DNA from 3 places in the Gracilibacillus sp. JCM 18860 genome. Region 2 is predicted to be linked to each of the others. Evidence: riboswitches for the same ligand, from Rfam matches in the RefSeq annotation. Region 2 holds a riboswitch; each other region holds the start of a gene.

Region 1 (4,943 bases), 940 kb from region 2:
TCGATTCATTCTCTTTTATAAGGAAAGGACGTCCTTTACTTGCAAAATAGGAAGTTGTTCACTCATATAAAAGGTAATAAGCAGTGTTGCTAATAAGAAGATAACAAAATAAGTATCATACCTCGTAAACCCTATTTGATAATAAAAGGTTCTGTCTCTATTACCTGTAAATTGTTTAGCTTCCATTGCAATTGCAATCCGATATGCTCTGCGTATACTTTGTGCAAGGACTGGAATGGTAAAAAGCTGAATCTTTTGATAAAAACCATGAATTCCTTTCTTATATTCCATGCCACGAATCTTTAATCCTTTTTTAAGATGACTAAACTCTTCCGCGATCATCGGTAACAAGCGGATCGCTGTCATAAAACTGTAGGCAATCTTCGGAGGGAGCTTCAACTGCTGCATCATGGAATAAAACATCGATACAGGTCTTGTGGTTAAAGCAAATAATAGCCCTAATAACCCGAAAACGATACTCCTCATTCCTAAATGAATACCTCGATAGAAGCTTTCTTCTGTTACATGGATAACACCATATTGAAACAATGTCGTCTGCCCTTCCCCAAATAACATCATTGTAATAGTAGAGGAAAGAAAAATGATGAGGAATGGAGATGCAAAAAGCAGTAATAACACAAAGGGATAGCCTGTCAAAAGAAAATATACCAATAATAACCCTATACAAGTATAAAACAAGATATTCGGATTATGAATCAGCAGAAGGCCAATAAATAATCCTACAAAAATAATAAATTTCATACTTGGATTAATGTGATGGAGGAATGTTTTTTTATAGGATAATTCGATCGCCAACCTGTCCTACCTCCTCTTCTTCCCTAAGATTCACTATATCCCTTATATGTATTATTTTCCCTTGTTTGATTTGCCACACAATGGTTGCGTGTAATTCAGTGATCATCGGATCGTGCGTCACCATCACAATCGTCATCCCTTCTTTCCACAATCGAGTCAACTTTTCTAAAATTCTAAAAGTATTTCGAGCATCCTGACCAAAGGTTGGTTCGTCTAATAGAAGCATGTCAGGTGACGTTATCGTAACAGTTGCAAGACTTAGTCTTTTCATCTGACCAGTTGAAAGCTGGAAGGGATGCTTATGAATTTCGTTCAAGAGATGGAAATCCTTTAATTGAGCTTCAATTTTTTTCTTATTTTCTTCTTCAGAGAGTTTCTCTTTACGTAGAGAAAAGGCTAATTCTTCGTAAACCGTATTTTCTACAAATTGCAATTCAGGGTTTTGAAACACATAGCCGATTCGTTGGTATAAATCACTATGATTTTTCACAAGTGGATAGTCTATTTTTCCGTTCGTCTTAATTAGCTTCATAATAGCCTGCAACAATGTACTCTTTCCTGCACCATTCTCTCCTGTAACAGAAATCCAATCCCCTTTCTTTATTTCTACATTCGAAACTTCTATTTCGGGCTGTTTATGATGATAACCGATAAAATCCTCCATTTTCATTAAAGTCTCAGCTGATTGATTGATGGGTTGATTGATTTCTGTTTTAGCATGCCTATATTCGTGCCAAACGGAAGGATACCAAATGCCGAATTCCTTTAGCTTTTGCTTAGATTGTTCAAAAATGACTTTGGGAGTATCATCCATCATAATGTTCCCTTTTTCATCAAGTAAGACGACACGGTCGATAAAATCAATCACATGCTCGATTTTATGCTCAACAATGATCACGGTTTTGTCTCTAGCAACCCTTTGCATCGTTTCCCAAACCTGTGCCGTCCCTTCTAGATCAAGCATGGCAGTCGGTTCATCTAGAAATATTGTGTTTGGCTGTAATGCTAGAATGCAAGCAATTGCAAGCCTTTGTTTCATACCACCAGATAACCTTTCTATTTTAATATGGACATCTTCTAGTTCTAATCCGACCTCTACTAGGTAACGATGTAATAATTCCTTCATTTGATCATGCGGTATCCCGAGATTTTCTAACACAAAACCAAGCTCTTCATCGACATAGGGCATACAAAATTGAGAATCCGGATCTTGAAAGACAAAACCCCAGGAATTTGAGAGCTCTCGTGATGTATATTTAATGGGGATTTCCATCGATTTTGGCACCAACCCTGATAAAATTTTTAATAAAGTCGATTTTCCCGATCCTGAAGGACCAAGGATGAGTACTTTTTCCCCTTTTCGAATGGAGAGAGAGAAATCCTTAAATAAAAAGGATTCCTCTTCAGGAAATTTTACACGTAGTTTTTCGATAGCAATGGTACTCATTCTTTCACCTAATCTCCTCATCTAGCGCTTCGTAATGCTTGTTGGACAATGGTCGAACTAGTCTTGTTACTCCCGTTTTTTCTAATGCATTTACTAGGTAGTATGCAAAGATTCCTGTGATTACGATAGACCCCAATATTCTAGCAAAAACGAGCAAACTCAGATTCCATAAAGCTAATTCCGTGATATACCCATAATAAATATCGAGCCATAAAGAGCCGATTGCCGCACCAACTGCAGCTAAGCACATGACCAAAATATGATAGCTTCGGTAACGGAAAATAGCGAATATAATTTCACAACCTAGCCCTTGAACGAGGCCGTATAATAATAATGAAATACCCCATTGACCACCAAATAAGAATTCTCCTTGTGCAGCAGCCAATTCTGCTAACAAAGCGACGCCAGGCTTACGAATAATTAAAAATGCAACGGTTGCCGCCATAAACCACATTCCGTACAGCAATTGATCGATATGCAAGCCTAAAACCGAAACCGCGCTATAGAGGGGTCCCCAGATTTTATATATGACACTGAAGACTAATGCAATAACAACTGTAACAAGAATATCGGTAAGTGTTAGCTTTTTAAACATATTTTCCCTCTTTTCTTCCTATTGATTGCCAGGATTCAAGTTGATAGGCCATCTCCCAGAACATAAGTTCATAACGACTACTTATGACAAAGTGCTGTTTCATTCTTTCTAGATCTGAATCTGTAACGGATAAAGCAATTTCATCTAACCGATTAATTTGTTCCTCCACTGACCGCTTGAACCACTCTCCGCCATAAGTTGAAATCCATTTTTGATAAACAGGATGATCTGGAGTACAATTCTTCAAAACCTCTCCAACCTCATAATAAAGCCAATAACACGGTAGAATAGCTGCAATCACATCCCCTAAATGCCCGTCATATGCTGCTCGATATAAATGAGAGGTGTAGGCATAAGCAGTTGGAGAAGGCTGAAATGCTTTGATCTCTTCCTCCGTAATCCCTAAAATCTCTGTAAATGATTCATGTAACGCATGTTCTGCTTCATAAGTGCTTTGGGCATGTGCGGCCATTCGGTTTGTCGTTTCAAAAGAATTTGCTTTAGCTGCACCGAGTGCTTGAACTTTTGCAAAATGGGATAAATAATAAGCATCCTGTAGGACATAGTACTTAAAGTTCTCTACCGGTAATGTTCCCTCTCCAATTCCTTGGACAAATGGATGCTGGAAGCTCTCCTGCCAAATAGGGTCTACTTCCTTTCTTAGTTTTTCTGAAAATTTCATTTTTCTTCTCCTCCCAGGAAACACAAAAACCACTATCCTACCAAATACGTAAGGATAGTGGTTATACCTGCAGAAAATAACGGATATCGTACCACTTCCCTACGCTGGTATAAACCAGATCAGGTTCTAAGGGTCTTAAAGTAAAACTTTAATCTCAGTCTTTAGAAGACACCCCTAGTGGAATGCGTTTTTATTTAATTCGTGTATAACTATATCAAATTTTTCCAGTTTGTCAAGCTATTCTTTAAATTTGTTTCAATAAGAGAGAATCCATTATTTTCTATTCATCTTTTAAACTTTTTATCTATTGCATCTATGGATAAACTTTGTTATAGTAGTAACCAACATTTAAAACAATTGAATAGTTTGAGAATAGAGGTGCAATGACCATTAGTATGTAATCGGAGGAGATGTCGCCTGTGATGATTACAGAAAGGGGGATTTGCCGAAGTGATTAGGAATGCATCATCTTAGTCACTGGTCCTTCATTTAAGAAATGTCGGGCTGTCATATAGTCGAAGAAGCTATATGGAGGGCTATCTCACGCATCATTATCAAATAACGGTGCAACAATGATACCCTTTCATTGTTGCATTTTTTGCTGTCTAACCTGATAGTTATTAGGCGAAAACTTAATGATCTGTTATTAGTTTTCCAAAAAGGTTTGATGATGGGATAAGCTCTATTCATTTTACGTAGCGAAATTGTTTTAAAAATATGAATAGAGGTGAAGGCTAAAATGAATTTTGGACGTGTCGTAACAGCAATGGTCACACCATTTGATCAAAACGGACAAATTGATTTTAACAAAGCAGAACATTTAATTAATTATTTAATTAGTAATGGAACAGAAGGATTAGTAGTCGCTGGTACAACAGGAGAATCACCAACATTATCCAAAGACGAAATTCTTTCTCTCCTTCAATTTACTGTAAAAGTTGTGAATAAACGGATTCCTGTTATAGCAGGTACTGGTTCGAATAATACACAAGCATCCATCGAGTTAACAAAACAAGCCGAAATGTTAGGTGTCGATGCCGTAATGCTTGTTACTCCGTATTACAACAAGCCATCACAGGCTGGGATGTATGCACACTTTGAAGCTATCGCTAAAGCAACTACCTTACCAGTTATGTTATATAACATTCCAGGACGTTCGAGTGTGAATCTATTACCTGAAACTATTATTGAATTAGCCAAAATCAAAAACATAGTAGCTGTAAAAGAAGCTAGTGGTGATTTAGATGCCATGACGAGAATCATTCATGAAACATCTGAAGATTTTTCTCTTTATAGTGGAGATGATAGTCTAACACTACCAATGCTTGCAATAGGTGGAAGAGGAATTATCTCGGTTTCCTCCCATATTATTGGGAATGAAATGAAGGAGATGATTACACAAT
Region 2 (4,943 bases):
GCACTCCCCTTTTACAGGTGAAATAATATACGGATCTGTTAAAAAAGGAAGCAAATGATTTCCACCTACTCCTGTTGCCAATATTATTTGATCTGCATAATAACAACATTGATTTGCTCTTACTCCTTGAACTTGCCCATCTTTGATCAGAAGTTTAGTTACAGCCGTATATTCCTTTATTGTTGCTCCATTGTTTCTTGCAGCAAGAGCAAATGCTTTTGTTAGATCTGGTGCTGACACCTGACCGTCATTCGGTAAGTATAATGCTGTTAGAAAATGAGAGGTAATATTTTTTAGTTCCTTAACTACCTCATCACGCCCTAAAATATATGCCTCTTCGCCTGCATCAACTTGGAAACGAGCGATTTCCTCTAATTGCTGCCATTCCTTTTCATGGAAGGCAAGCTTATACATCCCATTGTTCATATAATGGATATCCACGTCACTTTGATCCTTTAGCTCTGTTGCTAACCCTGGAAAAAGGGAGCGACTATCTCTTGCAAATCGAAACAAAGGAGAATCCTCTGAAAATTCCGCTTGTGCTCCGAGCATTCCAGCAGCAGCACTTGATGCCTCACATCCTATTTTGTTTTGTTCCAATACTAAAACGTTATACCCCCTTTTCGTTAATTGATACGCAATTGAGCAACCTATGACACCAGCACCGACAATGATTTGATCATAATTATTCATACCTATCCCTCCTTGCTTCCTTCAACACTTTCCGGTATGCCTTTACAGCTTGAAGAGGTTGAGCTGCCTCCCATATTCCAGACATAATCGCAATGCCACTCGCATTACATTTCAGTATATCCCGTGCTAGAGCTGGAGTTATTCCGCCGATTGCATAAACTGGAATTGCAACACTGTCTATTAACCTATTAAGTGCAATTAATCCTTTTGGAACCTGGTTAGGTTTAGAATTACTAGCAAAAATATGTCCATACAACAAAAAATCTGCACCTTCTTCTTCTGCTCGCTTTGCCTCTTTTACGGAATGAACAGATTTCCCACATAACATGGATGGAAAATGTTTTTTTACTGCAGATACACAAGCACTATGGTAAGCAAGCTGCACCCCAGCGCACCTCATCATGTATGCTACATCGATCCGATCATTTATGATGATTTTGGATAGAGGGAACCCAATCCCTATTAATGAATTAATAGAATCCATTAATTGTTTTGCAGTTTTTTCTTTTTCTCTAATATGGAGAAAGTCAATATCATGTTGGATTTCTTTAAGGATAGGGAGATGTTGGTTAGAAAAATTCCCATTAGATATTAAGTGCAGATGTTTCTCGATCAAAATCTTTCACTCCTTTGTCACACGCAATGGGAAATGGAAGAAAAACTTAAATTGAAACGTAAATAGCCACTTATCTAATAAAGACAAGTGGCTTGATTATGCTAAAAATCATGCAAAGCTTTTCTACCACTTCCCTACGCTAGTGTTAACCAGATCAGGTTCAAAGGGTCCGAAATAATCCGTCTCAGCCTTAAAGGCTCCCCTAGTGTTCGTTATGAAGTTAGTTGCTTACAGGAAAAGAATAGCATAGATTCACGGATTTGCCAATAAGGTAGTTTTTATATGTTTAATTTTAAAATTTAAGGGTAGACATATAATGGAAGATTAAAACGTGAAAGGATGTTAGCTAACATGGCACAAGATGAAAAAAAATTACAAGAATTAATTGATGGATTAAATGTAGACTTAGCGAATGAATATGCTTCTACTATTATGTATACCTATCATGCATCTGTAGTATCTGGGTTGTATCGCTCCTTATTAAAGCCTTTCTTTGAAGATGAGATTGATGATGAGATTGGACATGCCCTATATTTGTCAGACAAGATCAAAACATTAGGCGGGACTCCAACTACGACACCAGCTAAAGTAGAACAATTAACAGATGTAAGAGCAATGCTTGAAGCAACATTAAAAGCAGAAACCGAGACAATTGAACGCTATGAAAAAAGGAAACAACAAGCAGAAGAATTAGGTTTTACAGAGCTTGTCGTTAAATTAGACGATATGATCGCAGATGAAACAGGACATAAAGAAGAAACGCAAAGACTTCTAGCTGATAAAAGCTTCTTTTAGGAAAAACCTGACTTCTTGCGATGCCTTTATGCTTTTCTAAAATGTAAATACCCCCCTTTTTATATAGATTAATGTTAGCCCGGGCTCACAAGCTCGGGTTATTTTTTTTAGCTTGAGTCACCATGCACATCTAGAATACTGTGATATAATGAGAAAAAATGTAAGAGGATGATGCATATATGCTAAACAATCTTTTTATAGAAATAGACCAACATTATGATGAGATGGTAAATATGCGAAGATATTTGCATCAATACCCTGAGCTTTCCTTTTATGAATACAAAACCGCTGCCTTTATTGCAGAGCACTATCAGAGACTAGAAATACCATACCAAGCAAATGTCGGTGGAAACGGTGTTGTCGCTACACTAACTGGAGGCAAACCTGGTAAGACCATCGCATTGCGAGCAGATTTTGATGGACTTCCCATCCAAGATGAAAAAAAGGTGGAATATCGTTCCAAAAGTCAAGGTGTGATGCACGCCTGTGGCCACGATGGTCATACTACGACACTGTTAACCATTGCGAAAATATTTAAACAATATAAAGAAGTTATTCCTGGCAAAATTGTTTTTATCCATCAGCATGCTGAGGAAGTCGCACCTGGGGGCGCAAAACCAATGATTGATACAGGAATATTAGATGAGGTGGAGCTTGTATTTGGAACACACTTATGGACAAATACGCCATATGGAGTTGTGCAGACAGCACCTGGAAATTTTATGGCTGCTGCCGATAAGTTTACGATTAAAATTAATGGAACCGGTGGTCATGGAGGTATTCCACATCAAACAAAGGATCCTATCGTGATAGGTTCCCAATTAATCGCAAATCTTCAGCAAATTATTAGTAGAAAGCTTGATCCATTAGCCACAGCCGTTCTATCCATCGGTACCTTTCATGCAGGGAATGCTTATAATGTAATACCAGATTCCGCAATCATTGAAGGTACTGTAAGAACGTTTGATTTAAAACTACAGCGGTTCATCATCTCTGAAATGGAAAGGATCATCAAAGGTACTTGTCATAGCTATGATGCTTCCTATCATTTTGATTACCAAAAAGGATATCCACCTGTCGTGAATCATAAGGAACAGGCAGCATGGATTATTGAAGCTGCCCAACAGGTTTCAGAGGTTAAAAAAGCTGAAATGGTTGAACCAAGCATGACAGGAGAGGATTTTGCTTATTATTTAGAACGTAAACCTGGGGCATTTTTCTTTACGGGCGCACAAATAGAGGATGGATTTATACCACATCACCATCCTAGGTTTGACTTTGATGAACGAGCAATGAAAATCGCAGCAAAAACTTTGATTTCAGCAGTATATCGTGCCAACCAGTAGATAACTATTACATAGTTAACCACCATTAAAAATGGCTATCCCCTAATAAAAAATGGGATAGCCTCTCCTATTATTTGTTTACCTGTTTCGTTTTTACCCCTTCAACTTCTTATGAACATAAGCAGGGATAACAAATTGAATAAATAAAATGCTAAAAATAAACATGAACAGACCAAGCTCTAGATTTCCGACAAAGAATAAAAATACAGCAAATATAACGAGCTGGATAATCATTAATTGCTTTAACCACTTAATAAAGGACGCTTCCCTAACTTTTTCAGTAATTGGATATAGATCCAACCATACTAATGTAGAATGATGTTTCCATAATGGCATTAATTGTATGAATGTCATATAACCAAAGAGAATCGCAAAGATGAGCTTGAGCCATGGATTTGGTACATAGTAAACGAGTAGGCAGCCAATAACTAGTAACCGGATATATATTCCAAAGTATTCTCCACTTCTTGCCGTAGTTAAACGGAACAAGAAGGTATAGCTATTATGTTGTTTATGAGGAATAGAGCTTGTTAGTAGGCGCGCCAATCCATGTCGCTTCTTCACTGTCGTTTCTAAGTGTGGTACGTCTGTGAACATGTTAGCCAGACGATAGAAGGAGCGCATTCTTAAATAATCCCGTTCTATTAACAAATCCCATTGGATACCAGGCTGCTTTTTTGCTAATAAATAATTGTATAGGAACAAACCAACAAGTATAGCCGTCACCATAAATAAATACATCGTTTCCCTTTCCAAAAAGAAATAAACGATAGCAATAATAAGTAATAAACGCACAAGCTGATCGATAACTCGTGAGGATCGCTCCCTTATCTTTAACATCCACCAATTGGCCAGTATACTCCATGCTTTGATAAGTAAAAGTAAAAAGAGTAGAAAGAAATAAAGTGATCCATCGGAAAAGGATGCAAAATACAATGGTGCCATTACAGCATAAACAAACAAGACAAGGTAGATTTGAGTAAGATAACTATAGATTAGCGTACGAGTAAAATAACTAGCAAGCTTCTGTTCAGCAGGTATTAAAAAAACCATATCTGCCTTTTTTAATAGTGTTTGAATCGGACTATACATAGTAAAAAAGCCTAACAAAAGGGCAATTACAATGGCTACTGGAAAGTTTTCTGGAAGCTCTTCTAACCATTTTTGGTAATAAACAGCCATAGCAGAGAAAATAAAAAACATCGCGATTGCTAGGTGACCTGTTAGAATATAACGCAAATAGCGATTCAATTCTTTTACATGTGCCTTGAGACGTTCGAAAAAAAACTCCTTCGCGTTAAGCATGAGCATCTGCTTCCTTTGTTAATTGAATATATAAATCATCAAGTGTCGCTTTAGGGCGACCGAAGGCATGTCTTAATTCTTCTAACGTTCCCTGTGCTCTGATCTTCCCATCATGAAGAATGACAAAACGATCACAATACCGTTCTGCAGTTGCTAAAATATGCGTTGACATTAGTACGCCTGCCCCT
Region 3 (4,943 bases), 440 kb from region 2:
ATCGTCTTTTATTGAATTTCTCAGGTGATTTTCAATTTCCGCCACCACCGATTGATAGCTCTCATTCGGATAAAAATGTACAGTCACCCATAGACTACATTGATCTGCTACAAATGCCGCATGTCTGCCCCCTTCTATGACCGCAGGATTAATTGTAGTTGTTCCTTTTCTAAAGCCTGGATATTGTTTGGTTTCTGCCCACTCTTGCTCCAAATCTTGTAAGCTCGCAATAATTTTCATCATTTTTTCTATTGCACTTGCACCCTCCGATGTTTGTAAGATAGCTGCACGCATTCCGTCATGAAAAACTTCCTTGCTTTTTACAGTAATCCATCCAGTGATTACACCTCCTTGACCATGGATTTTTCGATCACTTCCATCGACAACTAGTGCAAAATCGGCAGTATAACCTTTTTCCAGACAGGATAATGTCCCTGCTTCTCCTGCCTCTTCACCGATCACCGTTTGAATCTGCAAGTCTCCTTTTAATGAGATACCTTGCTCATTTAATAGTTTCATTGCGAACAAAGTAGCAGCAATTGCTCCCTTCATGTCGGAAACACCACGACCATAGACGAAGCCAGCCTTCTCTGTCAATTCAAATATCGGCACTGTCCAATCTGCTTTATCCCCAACATCAGCAACATCCACATGACCATTTATAATCAAGCTATTGTATGAACTACTTTCCTCACCTTTTTTCACTGCAACCATATTAGGATCCTGTGGAAAGACATCCCACCTCGTTGTATCAAATCCTTCCTTTTCTAGAAAATTGGCGATATAGGACTGAATTCCTTCTGTATTTCTAGCTGGTGGGCTAACAGTAGGAAAGCTAATCAATTTTGCTAATATTTCTTTTAACTCCTGCGCGTGTTCATCGACTAAATCAATCATAAGCTATTCCTCCTAATTTAGGCTTACTGGCCAATCTTCTCGTTTTTCTACCATATCCCAGAACATATATTCAAACTGACTTGTTCGAATGACAATCTCTTCTAGTCTAGTTAAATCCTCTTCTGATTTTCCTTTTGCCATTTTGTTCATTAAATGTTTGCAATTCTCTGCAAGCTCTGTAAATTCGGGAGATTGATACATCTTCACCCAGCTACTATAAAAATTTTCATCTAATGCTCCTGGCCATGTTGCTAGTGATTTACCGATAAAATTATAACTCCATTCACACGCAAGTACCGATGCGACGACATTCTCTATCCCTCCACGCTGAGATACATTTAGCATATAGCTAGTGTAGGCAGTAGTAATAGCGGAAGGTTCTGTGGACTCGAGATCCTCTCTGGTTATACCAAAATCAGCCGCATATTTTCTGTGTAAATCCATTTCAAGATCAAGCACACCGTGTAGTAGCTTGGCAAATATAGTCATCGTTTCTAAGTCTTCTGCCTTCGCACTCCCTAATGCGAATAGTCTCGAATAATCCATTAAATAGACATAATCCTGCTTTAACCAATGCTTAAACTTATCCTGCTCTAAAGTACCGTTTCCAAGGCCTTTCACAAAAGGATGCTCTAAGTAAGAGCTCCAAATTGGTTCCACCTTTTTCCAAAGATGATCCGTAAATAATTGATTCAATTTATTTCCTCCTCTTTATTTCCGACTAGGCGGTAACATCCCGTGACAAACCAAAAAACCCATCACCAATGTAAGGAGATGGGTTGAACATACATAGCCAATGATTCGTCTATGCACAAACTGCCAATTCCACTTCCCTACGCTAGTGTTAACTAGATCAGGTTCAAAGGGTCGATCAAATCTCTCAGCACCTACATGCTCCCCTAGTCGAATCTACTTATTTTTTTATTCCCTACCAGTATAAGACATCGATTATAGAATGACAAATTAATTGGAAATAAGGAGGTCACTTAGTCGTGTAGCACATCCTCGCTCTTTATCCTATCATGAATCACGAGCCTATCCTGTTCAGGACCTAACAGACTACACATGTCGATAATGTGATCTTGTCCTTCTCACTAACCTGGACATCTGCTTGCATTGTTGATTTATTCTTTACTAATCACAAGTAATCTCTGTATTCCTTATCATTCGCAAACTCTGTTTGTAGATAAAAAAAATCTGTTGTTCATTATAAATGCCGAGTGTAAGGTCTTTGTAAATAACTAGTATAGAATTATTTATTTTTACAAACTATGTAATAATTTCACTTTTTATTAATGACAATTTGTATATTTACTAGATATAATCCGAAAGAACAGCAATTAATGCAACCAATTTAAAAAGGAAAGAAGGAGATTTTGGGGTATATTACAATAAATCCAAATTTATCTAGCTAAGTATTGTAAGTGGAACAAATGACTAATTTTCAAATTATCAATAGATATCATTGCTTTTCGAATAATTACATGCTATTATTTAAATATTTTGAAAATAAAAATAAAAGCTTAACATTTCATATAAATGAAACATTAATTGTTGCGGAGGTTATTATGTCATCACGAAACACAACAAGTATTATCACGATAGGATTTATGCTTTTCGCATTATTTTTTGGTGCGGGTAATTTAATTTTCCCACCATTATTAGGACAAGCTGCTGGAGAAAACCTATTTCTAGCAAACCTAGGCTTTCTATTTACAGGTGTCGGATTGCCGGTGCTCACCGTCCTAGCACTTGCTATTTCAGGAAAAGAGAGCTTACAGTCATTAGCAAGTCGGGTACACCCAATATATGGTCTTATTTTCACTGTCACTTTATATTTAACTATTGGTCCCTTTTTTGCTCTACCGAGAACCAATACCGTTGCATATGAAATGGGCATTGCGCCTTTTTTCGGTAACCAGACAAGTAATGTTGCCTTACTTATTTTTACGATCGTATTCTTTGGCTTCACACTATATTTTTCCTTACAATCGAAGAAACTAATCGATATAATCGGAAAAGTGTTAACTCCACTCCTATTAGTGGTAATTACCTTATTAATTATAGTTTCCTTTCTAAATCCAATTGGAGAAATCCAACCACCGACAGATGCTTATATCTCGAACAGTTTTTTCACAGGCTTTCAAGAAGGCTATTTAACGATGGATTTGTTGGCTGCCTTTGTTTTTGGAATTATTATTATTAATGCGATGAAGGACATCGGTTATAGCACGAAAAAGCAACTAATCCTCTCGACATCGAAAGCTGCACTAATTGCAGCACTTCTTCTAGGTATTGTCTACTCTTCACTTGCATACCTTGGCGCGATTAGTGTCGAAGAAATCGGCTATATGGAGAATGGGGGTTCAATATTAGCTGCTGCCTCTGCTTTTTACTTTGGTTCGTATGGAAAAATCATACTCGGAGTAATTGTCGTTGCAGCCTGTTTAACAACAAGTATTGGTCTAGTAACGTCTTGTGCATCCTATTTTCATCAAATCATACCTAAAATTCCCTATTCAATCTGGGCGATTATTTTTACAATACTCGGTGCCGTCATTTCTAACTTTGGACTTACGACCATTATTGAGTTCTCTGTTCCAGTTTTATCGATGCTTTATCCAATGGCAATGTGTTTGATGATCTTAACCTTTCTCCATCCTGTCTTTAAAGGGAAAAAAGAAATATATCAAGCTAGTATATTATTTACCTTTATTGTTTCATTGTTCGATGGATTAAATGCTGCAGGCTTGAAAATTGTGGCAGTGAATGATTTATTTCAAACAATTCTCCCTCTATATAATGAAGGTCTAGGGTGGATAGTTCCAGCAATTGTTGGGGGCATAATAGGATATGGTTTTAGTGTGATCAAAAAAGACGTTTCTTAATGGACAAGAAGCTTCTCAATAGTTTTTTACTTATGAGAAGCTCCTTTCTTTTATTAATTTAAATTTCTCGCAATTTCGTCTTTAATGATTACTTCTGCAGTCTCTAGTTCCTCTATTTTCTCAGCAAATTGTGGTAAATACTCTTTATGAGCGAGCAATAATTCATCTAACACACGTTTTGCCGTTTCTCCACTAGGTATTAGAGGATTGATGATAAATGCTTGCAATAATACGCCATAATCACCTGTTACTGCTGCCTTTTCTACACAAAGTTCCATGCTTTTCATCAACTGCAACCAGCCTTTTTCTGCTGGTTCAAAGGATCCAAAGGCGATTGGTCGTGCACCTGCAGCACCAATATAAGCAGATACTTCCACTACATCATCTGGGGCAAGATCAGGCACAGCTCCATTATTTTTCGTAGACACGACGATTTGTGTATTTTTATTTGCATAAATAGACGCAATGGTTTCACAAGCAGCATCTGAATAGTATGCCCCTCCACGTTTCGTCAACTGCTCCGGTTTATCATGTAGATTAGGATCTTTATACAATTCGAATAACTCTGCTTCTGTTTGTTTGACTTGTTGAGCCCTTGTTCCTATATTCGGATCATTGTATTCTTCTAACATGTGATTTAACATCTCATCATAGCGGTAATAGTAACGGTGATAACCACATGGGATTAAATTCATTTGTTTTAATTGTTCTTTAAAGTAAGCAACGTCAAAGATATTTGCTGGAGTTCCGTTTTCTTCCTCATACAGCTTATCAATTATTTGAGAAGTTACATCATTTCCTTCTAAATCTTGGACTCGATGCCAATGAAAATGATTAATCCCAGCGAATGAATACACTAGTTCGTCTGTAGTTTTGCCAATTAATTTTGGTTCCTCCATCATCGCCATAACAGGTACATTGCATAAACCTATTACCTTTTCCCATTTTCCATAACGAATAATAGCATCTGTTACCATACCACTTGGATTAGCAAAATTAACTAACCAAGCATCTGGACATAATTCCTTCATATCTTCGACAATGCTTAGAATAACAGGAATAGTTCTTAATGCTTTAAAGATTCCACCTGCACCATTCGTTTCTTGACCTATCATCCCATAAGATAGAGGAATCCTCTCATCCTTAACACGAGCATTC

The links. A riboswitch is a leader RNA that binds a small molecule or an ion and turns the genes downstream of it on or off. The one in region 2 is predicted to bind thiamine pyrophosphate.
Region 1: another riboswitch for thiamine pyrophosphate. It lies ahead of tenA (thiaminase II); the one in region 2 lies ahead of ACZ5R4_RS07210 (thiamine phosphate synthase).
Region 3: another riboswitch for thiamine pyrophosphate. It lies ahead of tenA (thiaminase II); the one in region 2 lies ahead of ACZ5R4_RS07210 (thiamine phosphate synthase).

The regions. Positions count from the first base shown of each region.
Region 1 is NZ_AP043868.1:448,013-452,955, reverse strand. Features, by position in the region: gene ACZ5R4_RS02335 (energy-coupling factor transporter transmembrane component T family protein) at 16-816, opposite strand; gene ACZ5R4_RS02330 (ABC transporter ATP-binding protein) at 794-2,263, opposite strand; gene ACZ5R4_RS02325 (ECF transporter S component) at 2,268-2,858, opposite strand; gene tenA (thiaminase II) at 2,851-3,540, opposite strand; TPP riboswitch at 3,620-3,726, opposite strand; lysine riboswitch at 3,906-4,087, shown strand; gene dapA (4-hydroxy-tetrahydrodipicolinate synthase) at 4,280-4,943, shown strand, end outside.
Region 2 is NZ_AP043868.1:1,383,542-1,388,484, forward strand. Features, by position in the region: gene thiO (glycine oxidase ThiO) at 1-693, opposite strand, end outside; gene ACZ5R4_RS07210 (thiamine phosphate synthase) at 686-1,309, opposite strand; TPP riboswitch at 1,424-1,523, opposite strand; gene ACZ5R4_RS07215 (ferritin-like domain-containing protein) at 1,661-2,104, shown strand; gene ACZ5R4_RS07220 (amidohydrolase) at 2,284-3,450, shown strand; gene ACZ5R4_RS07225 (ABC transporter permease) at 3,544-4,755, opposite strand; gene ACZ5R4_RS07230 (ABC transporter ATP-binding protein) at 4,748-4,943, opposite strand, start outside.
Region 3 is NZ_AP043868.1:1,823,942-1,828,884, forward strand. Features, by position in the region: gene ACZ5R4_RS09315 (acetylornithine deacetylase) at 1-897, opposite strand, end outside; gene tenA (thiaminase II) at 910-1,593, opposite strand; TPP riboswitch at 1,711-1,808, opposite strand; gene brnQ (branched-chain amino acid transport system II carrier protein) at 2,466-3,785, shown strand; gene ACZ5R4_RS09330 (6-phospho-beta-glucosidase) at 3,839-4,943, opposite strand, start outside.